2 linked regions of the Pelosinus fermentans DSM 17108 genome follow. The protein of the gene in region 2 interacts with the protein of the main gene of each other region in a pairwise test. Links are inferred from orthologs where the notes say so. Each region holds a gene or a part of one and is shown on either strand. Other genes may lie near its edges.

What was found.
Region 1: the proteins of sfsA (region 2) and FR7_RS09000 interact in binary tests that used the Escherichia coli proteins (3 or more experiments, as listed by UniProt). The link is inferred for Pelosinus fermentans DSM 17108 from one-to-one orthologs.

Annotation. Positions count from the first base shown.
Region 1 is NZ_AKVN02000001.1:2,009,833-2,016,321, forward strand. What follows is about bases 1-2,836. They hold FR7_RS09000 (glutamate-5-semialdehyde dehydrogenase), read left to right. Parts: upstream 1-708; coding sequence 709-1,965; downstream 1,966-2,836. Other genes in these bases: proB (glutamate 5-kinase), read left to right, coding at 1-694; FR7_RS09005 (hypothetical protein), read left to right, coding at 2,221-2,836. Outside these bases: more of FR7_RS09005, read left to right, coding at 2,837-3,066; gmd (GDP-mannose 4,6-dehydratase), read left to right, coding at 3,073-4,170; FR7_RS09015 (GDP-L-fucose synthase family protein), read left to right, coding at 4,243-5,175; FR7_RS09020 (hypothetical protein), read left to right, coding at 5,263-6,129; FR7_RS09025 (AMP-binding protein), read left to right, coding at 6,164-6,489. UniProt on the Escherichia coli protein: Catalyzes the NADPH-dependent reduction of L-glutamate 5-phosphate into L-glutamate 5-semialdehyde and phosphate. The product spontaneously undergoes cyclization to form 1-pyrroline-5-carboxylate.
Region 2 is NZ_AKVN02000001.1:1,670,102-1,676,468, forward strand. What follows is about bases 110-2,823. They hold sfsA (DNA/RNA nuclease SfsA), read left to right. Parts: upstream 110-980; coding sequence 981-1,667; downstream 1,668-2,823. Other genes in these bases: thiE (thiamine phosphate synthase), read left to right, coding at 110-356; msrB (peptide-methionine (R)-S-oxide reductase MsrB), read left to right, coding at 530-967; FR7_RS07385 (radical SAM protein), read left to right, coding at 1,853-2,749; FR7_RS07390 (lipase family protein), read left to right, coding at 2,805-2,823. Also shown: more of thiE, read left to right, coding at 1-109; more of FR7_RS07390, read left to right, coding at 2,824-4,178; pepF (oligoendopeptidase F), read left to right, coding at 4,388-6,274. UniProt on the Escherichia coli protein: Binds to DNA non-specifically. Could be a regulatory factor involved in maltose metabolism.

The sequences.
Region 1 (6,489 bases), 340 kb from region 2 along the record:
AGCCATTGATGAATTAAAGATCGGCGACAATGATACATTGTCAGCCATGGTAGCTAGTATTGTGGATGCCGATGTATTAATTATTTTATCGGATATTGAAGGCGTATATACAGATAATCCTCAGAGGAATCCAGATGCACAGCTTATTAGTGAAATAGCAGATATTACTCCCGAGATTGAATCCTTAGCTGGTGGTGCAGGTACACTGCGAGGAACTGGTGGTATGCATACGAAAATTCAAGCCGGAAAAATTGCTGTTAATTCTGGAGTTACGATGATTATTGCATCAGGGTTGCAAGAGGGGATTCTGCGTCAGGTGCTAGAAGGGGAAAATGTGGGAACCCTCTTTCTCTCCAAAGAAAATCGTTTGCATGTACGAAAAAAATGGTTAGCCTTTGGTGCACGTATTCAGGGAGTGCTTACTGTGGATAAAGGCTGTGAGCAGGCTCTGCTGTCCGGAGGTTCCAGCCTGCTGGCAGCAGGTATTACTGCAGTCACAGGAGAATTTGAACATGGTAATACAATTAGTGTTGTTGCTTCCGAAGGCAGAGAAATTGCCAGAGGAATAGCCAATTACAGCGGTACAGAAACCAGAAAGATTATGGGACTTCATACCAATGAAATCCATGGGATATTAGGGGCAAAACCTTACGATGAAATTATTCATCGGGACAATATGGTATTATTAGTGTAAAGGAGAGAGGTTATATGGATCATCTTATAGAACTGCAAATGAAAGGTAAAAATGGGAAGCAAGCAGCAAGAAAGCTTGCAACACTATCCACTCTTACTAAAAATCAAGCTCTTGAAAAGATGGCAGAAGCCTTAGAAAAAGAATATGCTATTATTTTAGCCGCCAATGCTATAGATATAGAAAACGGCAAAGGGAAAGGCTTATCTCAGGCCTTACTTGACCGTTTACTTTTAACCCAAAGTAGAATTGAGGCCATGGCTGATGGCTTGCGGCAGGTTATAACGTTACCCGATCCGATTGGTGAATTATTAAGTAGAGACCAACGCCCCAATGGTCTGGAAATCAGCAAAGTGCGAGTACCCTTAGGTGTGATTGGAATTATCTATGAAGCTCGCCCCAATGTTACCGTAGATGCAGCAGGGCTTTGTCTAAAAACAGGAAATGCTGTGATTTTGCGCGGGGGATCGGAAGCGATTCATTCGAATAAGGCAATTATTCAAATCATTGCTCAAGCTGCTTATGAGGCCGGAATTCCGGCAGGGTCCCTTCAATTAGTTGAAACTACGGATCGACAGGCTGTAAATGAGATGCTGAAACTCAATGAGTACCTAGATGTAATTATTCCTCGTGGTGGTGCTGGGCTGATTAAAACTGTAGTAGAAAATAGCACAGTGCCTGTTATTGAAACGGGTACTGGCATCTGTCATACTTTTGTTGATGAATCTGCAGATTTGAAGATGGCAGAGGCTATTGCATTTAATGCTAAGGTTTCTCGCCCAGGTGTATGCAATTCTATGGAAACACTATTGGTACATGAGAAAATAGCAAAGCAGTTTTTGCCAGAGATGCTTGAAAAATATCAGCAAGCTGGTGTAGAGCTAAGAGGATGTCCTATAACAATTCAGTTTCATCAAGGAATAAAGTCAGCTACTGACGAGGATTGGGCTACTGAATACTCTGACTTTATCTTATCTGTAAAGGTAGTAAAAAATCTCGACGAAGCGATAGAACATATTGATCAATACAGTACTCGCCATTCGGAAGCCATTGTTACGAAGAGCCTTGAAAACGCCAAGCGCTTTCAGCATGAAGTAGATGCAGCAGCTGTATATGTAAATGCTTCAACTCGTTTCACGGATGGATTTGAATTTGGTTTTGGTGCTGAAATTGGTATTAGTACACAGAAATTGCATGCCCGTGGGCCTATGGGCTTACCAGAACTCACTAGCAGCAAATATATTATTTCTGGTAATGGACAAATAAGAGAATAACAATATACGACGCTAAATAAAAATAAGTTGAGCCTAAAGATCAGTTACGGACTGATCTTTAGGCTCTTTCTTTATAACAGCAGAATTTATAAGTTTAAGGGAAAGCTGAACACAAAGGACACGTAGTGTTTTTCTTATATGGACTCTCACCAAAGTTATGATGATGACATATATTATAATACATATTTGGCAAAGCCTTATTGCTAGATGCGAAAGTTTACGGAACATCAATTAAGTACAAAGGAGTTGATATTTATGATTATGACTAATGGTGAACCGATGCACTCATTCGATATACAGCAGCTTAAATGGGCGCTACGCAGAGGGAAAATGGACGTATGGGAAAGTACACCCGGCGAGAGCCACCCAACTGCTGTTGCAGAAACGGTAAGTGCAGGGGAGAATCCTCCTGTATGTACAACGGTTTTAGATCAGATTACTGCTATCGAGAAAATGATGAATCAGCAAATTGCCTTATTCAGAAATGAATTTGCGGTTTTTATTCAAGCACAAGTGAATCAAGAAAAAGCGTTGCGCCTTTCTGAAACAGAGTGGCAAAAAAGACTTGTAGAACATGAGAGTAAAATGTTAGCCGAGATGTGGGAGATGAGACAAAGTATTATTGGAGAATTTACTACTTATTTTCAGTTATTAGCAGAGCAATTACAGAATAGAGATCACTTAATACATAAGGAAATATCTTTGATAAAAGAACAATTAAATGAGATGCACCAGTATCAGGAATATCATAAAGAACAAGATTTAGCTTTAGCAAAAGAATGGAACCAAAAGATTGAAGAATGCCAAATACAACTGATAAATTGTATGCAACACATACAAACTGTACTTGAAGAAATAAATGTAAGCGACATTAACAATCAAAAACAAGAAGATTTTTGCCTTAAAGAAATTGCACTTATAAAAAGTGAAATAGAACATTTACAAGAAGCATATCAGATAAAAGAAGTAAGACCAAGAATCCTAGATGCTGAGCCTTGTGATGGTGATTTACCAGACTCAAGCCAGATCGATATGCTGCAAGCAGTAGAAGTAAGGGAAGAACTGGTGAGAAAGAAAAAACGACGACAGCGGAGAGGATAAAATGTGATGGAAAAAGTAGCATTGATTACAGGAATAACAGGTCAGGATGGTGCTTATCTGGCTGAATTTTTACTGGAGAAAGGCTATATTGTTCATGGTATAAAACGGCGTAGTTCTTTAATAAATACAGCTCGAATTAATCATCTCTATCAGGATTTCCATGAAAAACAAGTCAAATTCTTCTTGCATTATGGCGATATGACAGATGCCACCAATTTAATCCGAATTATTCAGGAAGTACAACCCGATGAAATATATAATTTAGCAGCCCAAAGTCATGTTCAGGTTTCTTTTGATACACCAGAGTATACTGCGAATGCAGATGCCTTGGGAACCTTGAGGTTATTGGAGGCATTACGCATATTGAATATGACTGATAAAGTTAAGTTTTATCAAGCAGCTACCAGTGAGTTGTTTGGAAAAGTTCAGGAGACTCCCCAGAAAGAAACGACTCCTTTTTATCCTCGGAGTCCGTATGCTGCGGCTAAATTATATGCCTATTGGATTGTTGTTAATTATCGGGAAGCGTATAACATGTTTGCTTGTAATGGAATTTTATTTAATCATGAATCACCGATTCGTGGCGAAACCTTTGTTACACGCAAAATTACGAGAGCCGTAGCCCATCATAAACTAGGGGTAGGCAGTATCTTATATTTAGGCAACTTAGATGCAAAAAGAGATTGGGGATTTGCTGGTGATTATGTAAAAGCAATGTGGCTTATGCTGCAGCAGGAAAAGGCAGAGGATTACATCATTGCGACGGGAGAGACTCATTCGGTACGTGAATTTGTGGAACTAGCCTTTCGTGCTATTGGAGTGAATATTGAATGGCAAGGAGCAGGTATAGAAGAAAAAGGCATAGATACAGCGAATGGAAAGACTTTGATTGAGGTAGATGCCCGTTATTTTCGTCCAACAGAAGTCGATTTGTTGTTAGGTGATGCCACGAAAGCCAAAGAAAAGTTAAAATGGACTCCAGAAGTTAGTTTGATTGAAATGGTAGATATGATGGTAACGCAAGATATCAAATGGATGGAACGTGAATTATTATGCCAAAAATATGGCTTTAGCACTGAAAGTATACGGAAAGCTAAAGAATAAAAATAAAGCTCTTTTAATAGAAAAATATCTCTAAAGGAATTTTTCCTATATTATTACATGTGGAGGCAGACTATGGATAAACATGGCAAAATCTATATTGCCGGCCATGGAGGTTTAGTCGGAACAGCAATTCTAGGCAAATTGAAGAATCATTTCTATAAGAATATTATATTTCGTACTAGCAAGGAGCTAGACTTGCGCAATCAAGAAGATGTGGCTACTTTTTTTGCCATTGAGCAGCCAGAGTATGTATTTATGGCTGCTGCAAAAGTAGGGGGTATATTAGCGAATGATACTTATCCAGCTAATTTCATCTACGATAATGTAATGATGCAAGCCAATATTATTAATGCTGCTTATCAAAATAAGGTCAAAAAGTTATTATTTCTGGGAAGTTCTTGTATTTATCCTAAATTAGCTCCTCAACCGATAAAAGAAGAATATTTGTTAACGGGTGAGTTAGAAGCTACCAATGCACCTTACGCAATTGCTAAAATTGCAGGAATAACAATGTGCCAAGCGTATAATGAGCAATATGGAACAACTTTTATTTCTGTTATGCCGACGAATCTATACGGACCTAATGATAATTTTGATTTAGCATCATCTCATGTACTACCAGCGCTTATTAGAAAGTTTCATGAAGCAAAAATGAATCATCTATCCAATGTCGAAATCTGGGGTACAGGCAAGCCACGGCGGGAATTTTTGCATGTAGATGATTTAGCTGATGCATGTCTGTTTTTAATGAATCAATATCAAGATAACCAGCCGTTAAATATCGGAGTAGGTAAAGATATTTCTATTGCTGAATTGGCAACCTTAATTGCTGCAGTTGTGGGATATTCAGGTAACATTATGTATAACACCGCGATGCCTGACGGAACTCCTCGTAAGTTATTGGACGTATCGAAATTGGCAAATCTTGGTTGGTGTCCAGCAATAGAATTAGAGGATGGTATACGCCGCACATACCAATGGTATTTAAAAAACTTAGTAATTTGATGATAGCAAGTTTACAGATTGTGTCGCCTTAACAGAGTTTGTGTGACAATAAGTAAGATATATTCGGAGAATATTAGGGGGAACTACATGTCTATACCAATTGTTTTTATGCACTATGGCGATAGTGAATATCTGGAGTATAGTTTACTACAAGCAAAAAAATCGAATAAGGATAGCGATATTATATTAATTGGTGATGACAGCAATAACAAATATTCTTTTGTTAAACACGCTAATATAAATGATAGTCAATCTGGACAAGATTTTGCGAAAATTTATCAACATATGAGTTTTAATGACTATGCATATGAACTATTTTGCATTCAGAGATGGTTTATGTTAAGAGATTTTATGGCTAAGCATCAGATAGCCCGGTGTTATCATCAAGATTCTGATGTAATGCTGTATGAGGATATTTCAACGGAAAATGTCGCAAATTACGATTTTGCTTTCTGTGGCGGGATTTCAGGTGGGATTGCCTTTATTAACAATTTCGAAGCGTTAGATGGTTTTTGTAAATTTATTACTGCATTTTACACGGTACAATCTCTTACTGAGGAGCTAAAAAAAATATATCAAATGGTTATAAAACAAGTACCAAATGCTGGTATTTCTGACATGATATTTATTAACCTATATTGTAATATGAGACATCATCCAGAAAAAATTTTTGATTTGTCAATTATTGAAAACAATGCAGTATTTGATTTGAATATAAATTTAACAAATGAATATGAACAATGGCATGGTCGAAAAAAGATATATTTTACGACAAAGGGAGTATTATGCAAAAATTTAGTATTAAATACATTTATCAAATTTAAAGCACTTCATTTTCAGGGAGAGGCTAAAATGTTTATGAAATACTTTGTGCAAAAAACACCTGAGGAGTGTATTATACCCGTAACTTTTGATTATTCATCCTGCCAATGGCAGGAGGTTCATAATTTATAATTCAATTAATTTTAGGAAGGAGAGGTGTTTTTTTTTGATAAAATCAGCAGTTGCTATTCAGTATGATGATGAGGAGCTAACTGGAAATATAAAAATAGTTTTAAAAAATATTCCCGAAATAACCATTGTTGATAACAGTAATTGTGAAAAAATTGTTTTGGGGGAATGTGGTAGAAAGATAAGATGGTTAAGTAATAAAATAATACAGGATTTTCCTGAGGAAAAGCATATTGGATTGATTTTTAAAACTTCCGAGGAATTAATATTACATTGGTTTGCTGTTTTGGATGCAGGGAAAGAGCCACTTATCATGCAATATCCAACTAAAAAACAAAGTATGATTTATTGGCATAACTCCGT
Region 2 (6,367 bases):
ATATGCCTTTAGCAGTAGCACGAAAATTACTTGGTCCTACTAAAATAATTGGCGTATCTGCCTCTACTTTGGAAGAAGCTGTAAAAGCCCAGGATGGAGGGGCGGACTATTTAGGAGTCGGCGCCGTATTTCCTACCAGGACAAAAAGCGACGCTGATCATGTGAGTTTAGCAGCTTTGCGAAGAATAAAAGAGGGCGTCTCGGTGCCGGTTGTTGCTATTGGCGGCATTGATAAGGATACTATTCAGCGTGTGATAGAGGCTGGCGCCGATGGAGCAGCCGTTGTATCAGCGATTATTGCTTCTGCTGATCCTTATCAGGCAGCGTGTAACCTTCGCCATATTATAAAAAAATAAGAACATAACACGATAGTCCTGCAACAGTTTATTATAAAGACTTTGCGGGACTTTTTGTTAAAAAACAAGGGTTGTGTAGTTCCTGATAGTATGGTATAAAAGACATAGGTTAATCTCATTGAATAAGGGCAGGCTATAGGAAAGAAGCGCACTTGAAAAGAGGAGTGTTATGAATGAAAGATAAGGAAGGACTAAAGCGTACACTCACTAAAATTCAATATGAGGTAACACAAAATCAGGCAACAGAACCTGCTTTTCAAAATGAATTTTGGGATCATACCCAGGCTGGTATTTATGTGGATGTTGTATCGGGAGAACCTTTGTTTACTTCTTTAGATAAATTTGATTCTGGCTGTGGATGGCCTAGTTTTACCAAGCCTATTATGGAAGAGGTCATCAAGGAGAAACAGGATGTCAGTCATTTCATGATTCGTACAGAAGTGCGCAGTAAAACAGGGGATTCTCACTTAGGGCATGTATTTAATGATGGTCCTGCACCCCATAAATTACGCTATTGTATTAATTCGGCAGCACTGCGTTTTATCCCTAAAGAAGATTTAGAAAAAGCAGGATATGGACAGTTTGTTCCGTTGTTTAATAAGGAGAAATAAATGGCAGGTATTCATGAAATATAGTCATATCGTACAAGGTATTTTTATAAAGCGTGTCAATCGCTTTATTGCCCATGTATTAGTTGACGGAATCGAAGAAGTGGTTCATGTCAAAAATACAGGCAGATGTCGGGAACTTTTTATTGCTGGAAGGATCGTGATACTGGAGCGAGCCAAAAATCCAGAGCGAAAAACCAGATTTTCGATCATTGGCATCTACAAAGAGAATTGCTTGATTAATATTGATTCACAAGTACCCAATTCTGTTGTTTTTGAAGCATTGCTGGCTAACGGTATTTCGGAAATTACAAACACTACTATGGTGAAAAAAGAAGTAACCTATGGAAAGTCCAGATTTGATCTTTATTTTGAGTCAGCCGATTGCCGAGGATTTATTGAAGTGAAAGGTGTCACCTTAGAAGAAAATGGTCTGGTAATGTTTCCTGATGCTCCTACACTGCGAGGAACTAAACACGTGCTTGAAATGATGAAAGCAGTGGAGGAGGGGTATAAGGGGTACATTTTCTTCCTGGTCCAGATGAAAGGGGTAAAAAGTTTTAGCCCTAACAATAAAACGGATCCGGGTTTTGCCGCAGCCTTACGACTTGCTGCTCAAAAAGGCGTCATTCTGCTGGCATATGACTCCTTAGTCACTGAGGATGAAATCGTAATCGGGGATAGAGTGGAGATAGTATTGTAATGATATGTAAAAGTATAAGTTTTTTAAGGAGAACGTTTAACACAGAGTGCACAGAGATCCACAGAGATCCACAGAGGTGTACGCTGAGGGTATTATGTTTTTATTCTATCTATCTTTTCTCTGTGTTCTCTGCGCCTCTGCGGTTTCGATCCTGTTTTATATGTTTTTATTAGGGAGGGAAGTGTATGTATTTTGATACTGCCGGGGGTCCTGTGTTTCGTCCGCCCAGTGAAGCGGAAAGTTTTATTTTAAGAGTAACTATCGGGTGTTCTCATAATCGCTGTACCTATTGCAATATGTACAGAAGTGTTGATTTCCGCATGCGAACGATGGATGAAATTATGGCGCAAATTAACCATGCGGGACAATATAAGGATTTTATTCGCCGTATTTTCTTAGCAGATGGTAATGCTCTTGTTTTGCCGACGGAGACACTATTGGAGATTTTAAGAGTACTGAAAGAGCGTTTTCCAAAACTGCGCAGAGTATCCTGTTATGCAGGACCCAATGATATTTTGCGAAAAACACCAGAAGAACTGCAACACTTATCAAAAGCAGGATTAAAACTGGTGTATTATGGAATGGAGTCGGGTGATGACGAAGTACTGCGTCATGTAAATAAAGGGGTTACCGCACAACAATCTATTGAGGCAGGGCAGAAAGTAGTGGCTGCTGGCATCAAATTATCTTTAATGGTAATCATTGGCCTTGGAGGGAAGGCAGGTTCTAGGCAGCACGCCTATCATACTGCTCAGGCAGTAAATGCCATTCGTCCTACAATGCTGAGTGCTTTAACGTTGATGATGTACCGGGGAAGTGAGCTGCGAGCTGAATACGAACGTGGGGAATTTGAAATTCTATCGCCGCCGGAAATCATGGACGAATTGCATGAGCTGATTCATGCCATTGATCTACCTAGTGAATCTCATTGTTTGTTCCGCAGCAACCATATATCCAATTATGTGGCTTTAGCAGGTACGCTGCCGCAAGATAAAGAAAAATTGCTGTCTGACTGCAAAAAGGCGATCGAATATTTGTCGACTATGACAGAGTGGGACCCTTATAATAATGTTGAACAATAGACAATTGATGTGTAGTACTGCCATTGTTATCTAATAGGAAAGGAGGCTAGGAGTAGTGGGAGATGGTATTTTGAAAAAAATGATAAATTATATATGTTTAATCACTATGATACTGCTGCTTTCTCAGCCTGTCATTGGCAGTGCAGGAGCATTGGAAGATTATGAAGAGGCCAGGAGCCTATATTTAGCTGCTGTTGCCTGTACTGCTGCATATAGTGATCGAGAAGGAAATATTGCCAGGAGTGCTCTGGAACAAAATGGCTGGAAAGTACAGTCCTATAGAGAAAAAAGTGATCAGGCAGATGTTAGGTTCTTGGTTGCTAGAAAAATTCAGCAAGGAGATACAGTGCCTTCTTATTTGCTTTCTGTAGTGGGGACTGAAAATGTAAAAGACGTTAAAGTCGATTTGCGTGTGAGTAAGGTTTATTTTGCTGGGAAAACTCTTGAAGAATTCACCGCTAATTCCCTGCTCAAAGATATACCGGATTCCGCTCCAAAGGTGCATAAGGGCTTTAACCAATATGTTCAGACGGGATTCAGTAGAGAAATACTTGCAGAAGGTGCCAATTCTGAAAAATCATTGCTGGAAATGTTGCTAGGCGATAAGGATAAAAAAGTATATTTAGTAGGCCACAGTTTAGGCGGTGCTGGAGTTACCATTGGTGGAGCAAGGCTTCTTGATATGGGGGTAAAGCCGGAGCAGATTGAAGTGATTACCTTTGGTGCGCCAGCAGTAGGTAATAAAGCGTTTCGTGAGAAGTTTGAACCTGCTTTGCACCTTACGCGCGTTGTGACCACTGGCGATCCTGTAACTGGAGCATTGCAAAAACTAGTGGGGGGATATGAGCAGTTTGGTCGAGAAATTCGTTGGCAGACCCCAAGTAATCAAGATGCTGATCCACATCAAATTACTTTATATCTGGATTTGGCGATTAAGAATTATTACCAGAAAAGACAGCAGGCTGTAGCAGCGGGAGAATTGTCAATACCAAACGAGACAACATATACTCCTGGCAAGCCAAGAGTATATGTTGCACCCATCAAAAACCAATTGCCGGAAGAGCTGCGTGGAGAATTTTCTTATATGAAGGAAGCGCTGTATGATGAATATCGAAATACGTTGCCCGGATATGTATTAGACACAGGGGAAAAAAGTAATGATGTCTTTAAAAAAGCAATGGCTGCTGATTGTGATTGGGTGGTAGTATCTGAAATTCAGGGCCATACGGTTAAGAATGAGGAGAATACAAGTTATATTACGTTGGAGCAGCGTGTATATCAGGCAAAGAGTGGTGCTATTGTTACTGTGGCCAGTTACGGGAGCAGCACGCGGGATCTTACCTCTCTGGAAGCTCTTATTCATAATACCAAGAATATGAGTCAGAACAGGCAGGATTGGTTAGGGACGTTTGATAAAAATACAATTTAAGATATCGCTTAGTAAGAAAGTTACTCTTCTTTATAGGAGAGTAACTTTCTTTGTATTTAAGAGTTATTCAAATCGAAATAAACTAATTGAAATACGCAATAGAGGATAAAATTTTGTGAAATGAAAATATTAGAAGAGATATACAGGAAAAAACAGCAGAACTCATAATATATATATAGTAGTATTTTTCAGTGAAGGAGAATCGTTCAATGTCAAAACAGCCTCATTTAGTTCCTTTTGCTCTTAGCCTCATGTTGCTTTCGACATCCAGTGCTATGGCGGCAGGAGCGGAAACGTTTCAAATTCCCAGTCGCGAGGAAATTGCAGCTGAGTATAAATGGCATCTTGATGATTTGTATGCCAGCGATGAAGAGTGGCAGGCGGATTATGATAAGGTAAAAGAAATGCTGCCTAAAGTTGGTGAATATCAAGGAAAGCTGGACCGCTCAGGAAAGAACCTGTTAGCCTGCCTCACGCTTAGGGATGATATTTCCCAAATTACGGGGAAGCTATATCCTTTTGCTCGAATGCATCAAGATGAGAATACGGCGGATAATAAATACCAGGCATTAACTGGTAAAGCTCAATCCTTGAATATTGAAGTAAATGCTGCTACTGCCTTTATTGAGCCTGAGATAGTGGCGATACCAGCAGAGAAACTGAGAAAAATGCAAAGTAAGGAAAAGGGGCTGGAGGTTTACAGCTTCTATTTAAAAAGTTTGATACAGCAAAAAAAACACGTACTATCCCAGCGGGAAGAAGCATTATTATCTCGGGCAGGAGAAGTAGCTGCCACTCCGGCAACTATTTTTAATATTTTAACAAATGCGGAAGTAAAATTTCCTTCGATTCAGGATGAACGAGGGCAAGAGGTTCCATTAAGTGAAGGCCGCTATAATAATTATCTGCGTTCTCCCGATCGTCGTGTACGTCAGGATTCATTTGTCGGCATTCTAGGTGCTTATAGTCAATATCGTAACACTTTGGCGGCAACACTGAATGGGCACGTCAAGCAGCATGTGTTTTTTGCTCAGGCTCACAACTATCATTCATCCCAAGAAGCGGCTCTTATGCCAAATCATATTTCTGTAGAAGTATATGATAATCTTATTACTACAGTAAATCACAATCTGGCTCCTCTGCATCGTTATGTGTCACTTAAGAAGAAAGCGTTAGGTGTAGAGGACATACATATGTATGATTTATATGCGCCAATGGTAAAAGATGTGGAAATTCGGCTATCCTATTCGGAAGCTTTGGAGCTTGTTAGGAATGCCTTGTCTCCTCTTGGCAAGGAATATATAGAAAACTTTAACAAAGGAATTTCTTCTCATTGGATTGATGTGTATGAGAATCAAGGTAAACGTTCAGGTGCTTATTCTTGGGGGGTTTACGGCGTCCATCCTTTCGTATTTTTAAATTATAATGGACAATTTAGTGATGCATCCACCCTTGCCCATGAGATGGGGCATGCACTGCACAGCTTTTATAGTGCTGAGAAGCAGCCCTATCCTACAGCGGATTATGTTACTTTTACAGCCGAAACCGCCTCTACTACGAACGAGATATTGCTCATTGATTATATGCTGGCAAAAACAACGGATAAAAAAGAAAAAATGTATTTGCTGAATCAATACTTAGAAAATATTCGCACTACCTTATACCGGCAGACGATGTTCGCTGAATTTGAAAAAGAGATTCATGATCGAAGTGAAAAGGGTGAGACATTGACTGCAGATCTTATGGAGGAGATCTATCATGATCTTAATGTAAAATACTTTGGTCCGGAAATGATTGTAGATAAAGAAATTGATATTGAGTGGGCTCGGATTCCACATTTTTATCGAAATTTTTATGTTTATCAATATGCCACAGGATATTCTGCTGCAACGGCCTTTGCTAAGCAGCTTCAAACCGAAGGCGAAGCTGCCCAAGAACGATATACGAACAATTTTCTAAAAGCAGGCGGTTCTGATACGCCAATCCGTATTTTAAAAAATGCTGGTGTTGATATGTCCACCCCTCAGCCAATTGAAATTACGTTACAGAAGTTCAACAGGTTATTAGATGAATTAGAAGCTTTATTATCTGAATAATAGAAAGTGTTACTAAAGTTGAAGATATTATAGCTTTGAACAGATACCCTCTTAATAAATGCGAGTATAGATAAAATATACAACGCATTTACT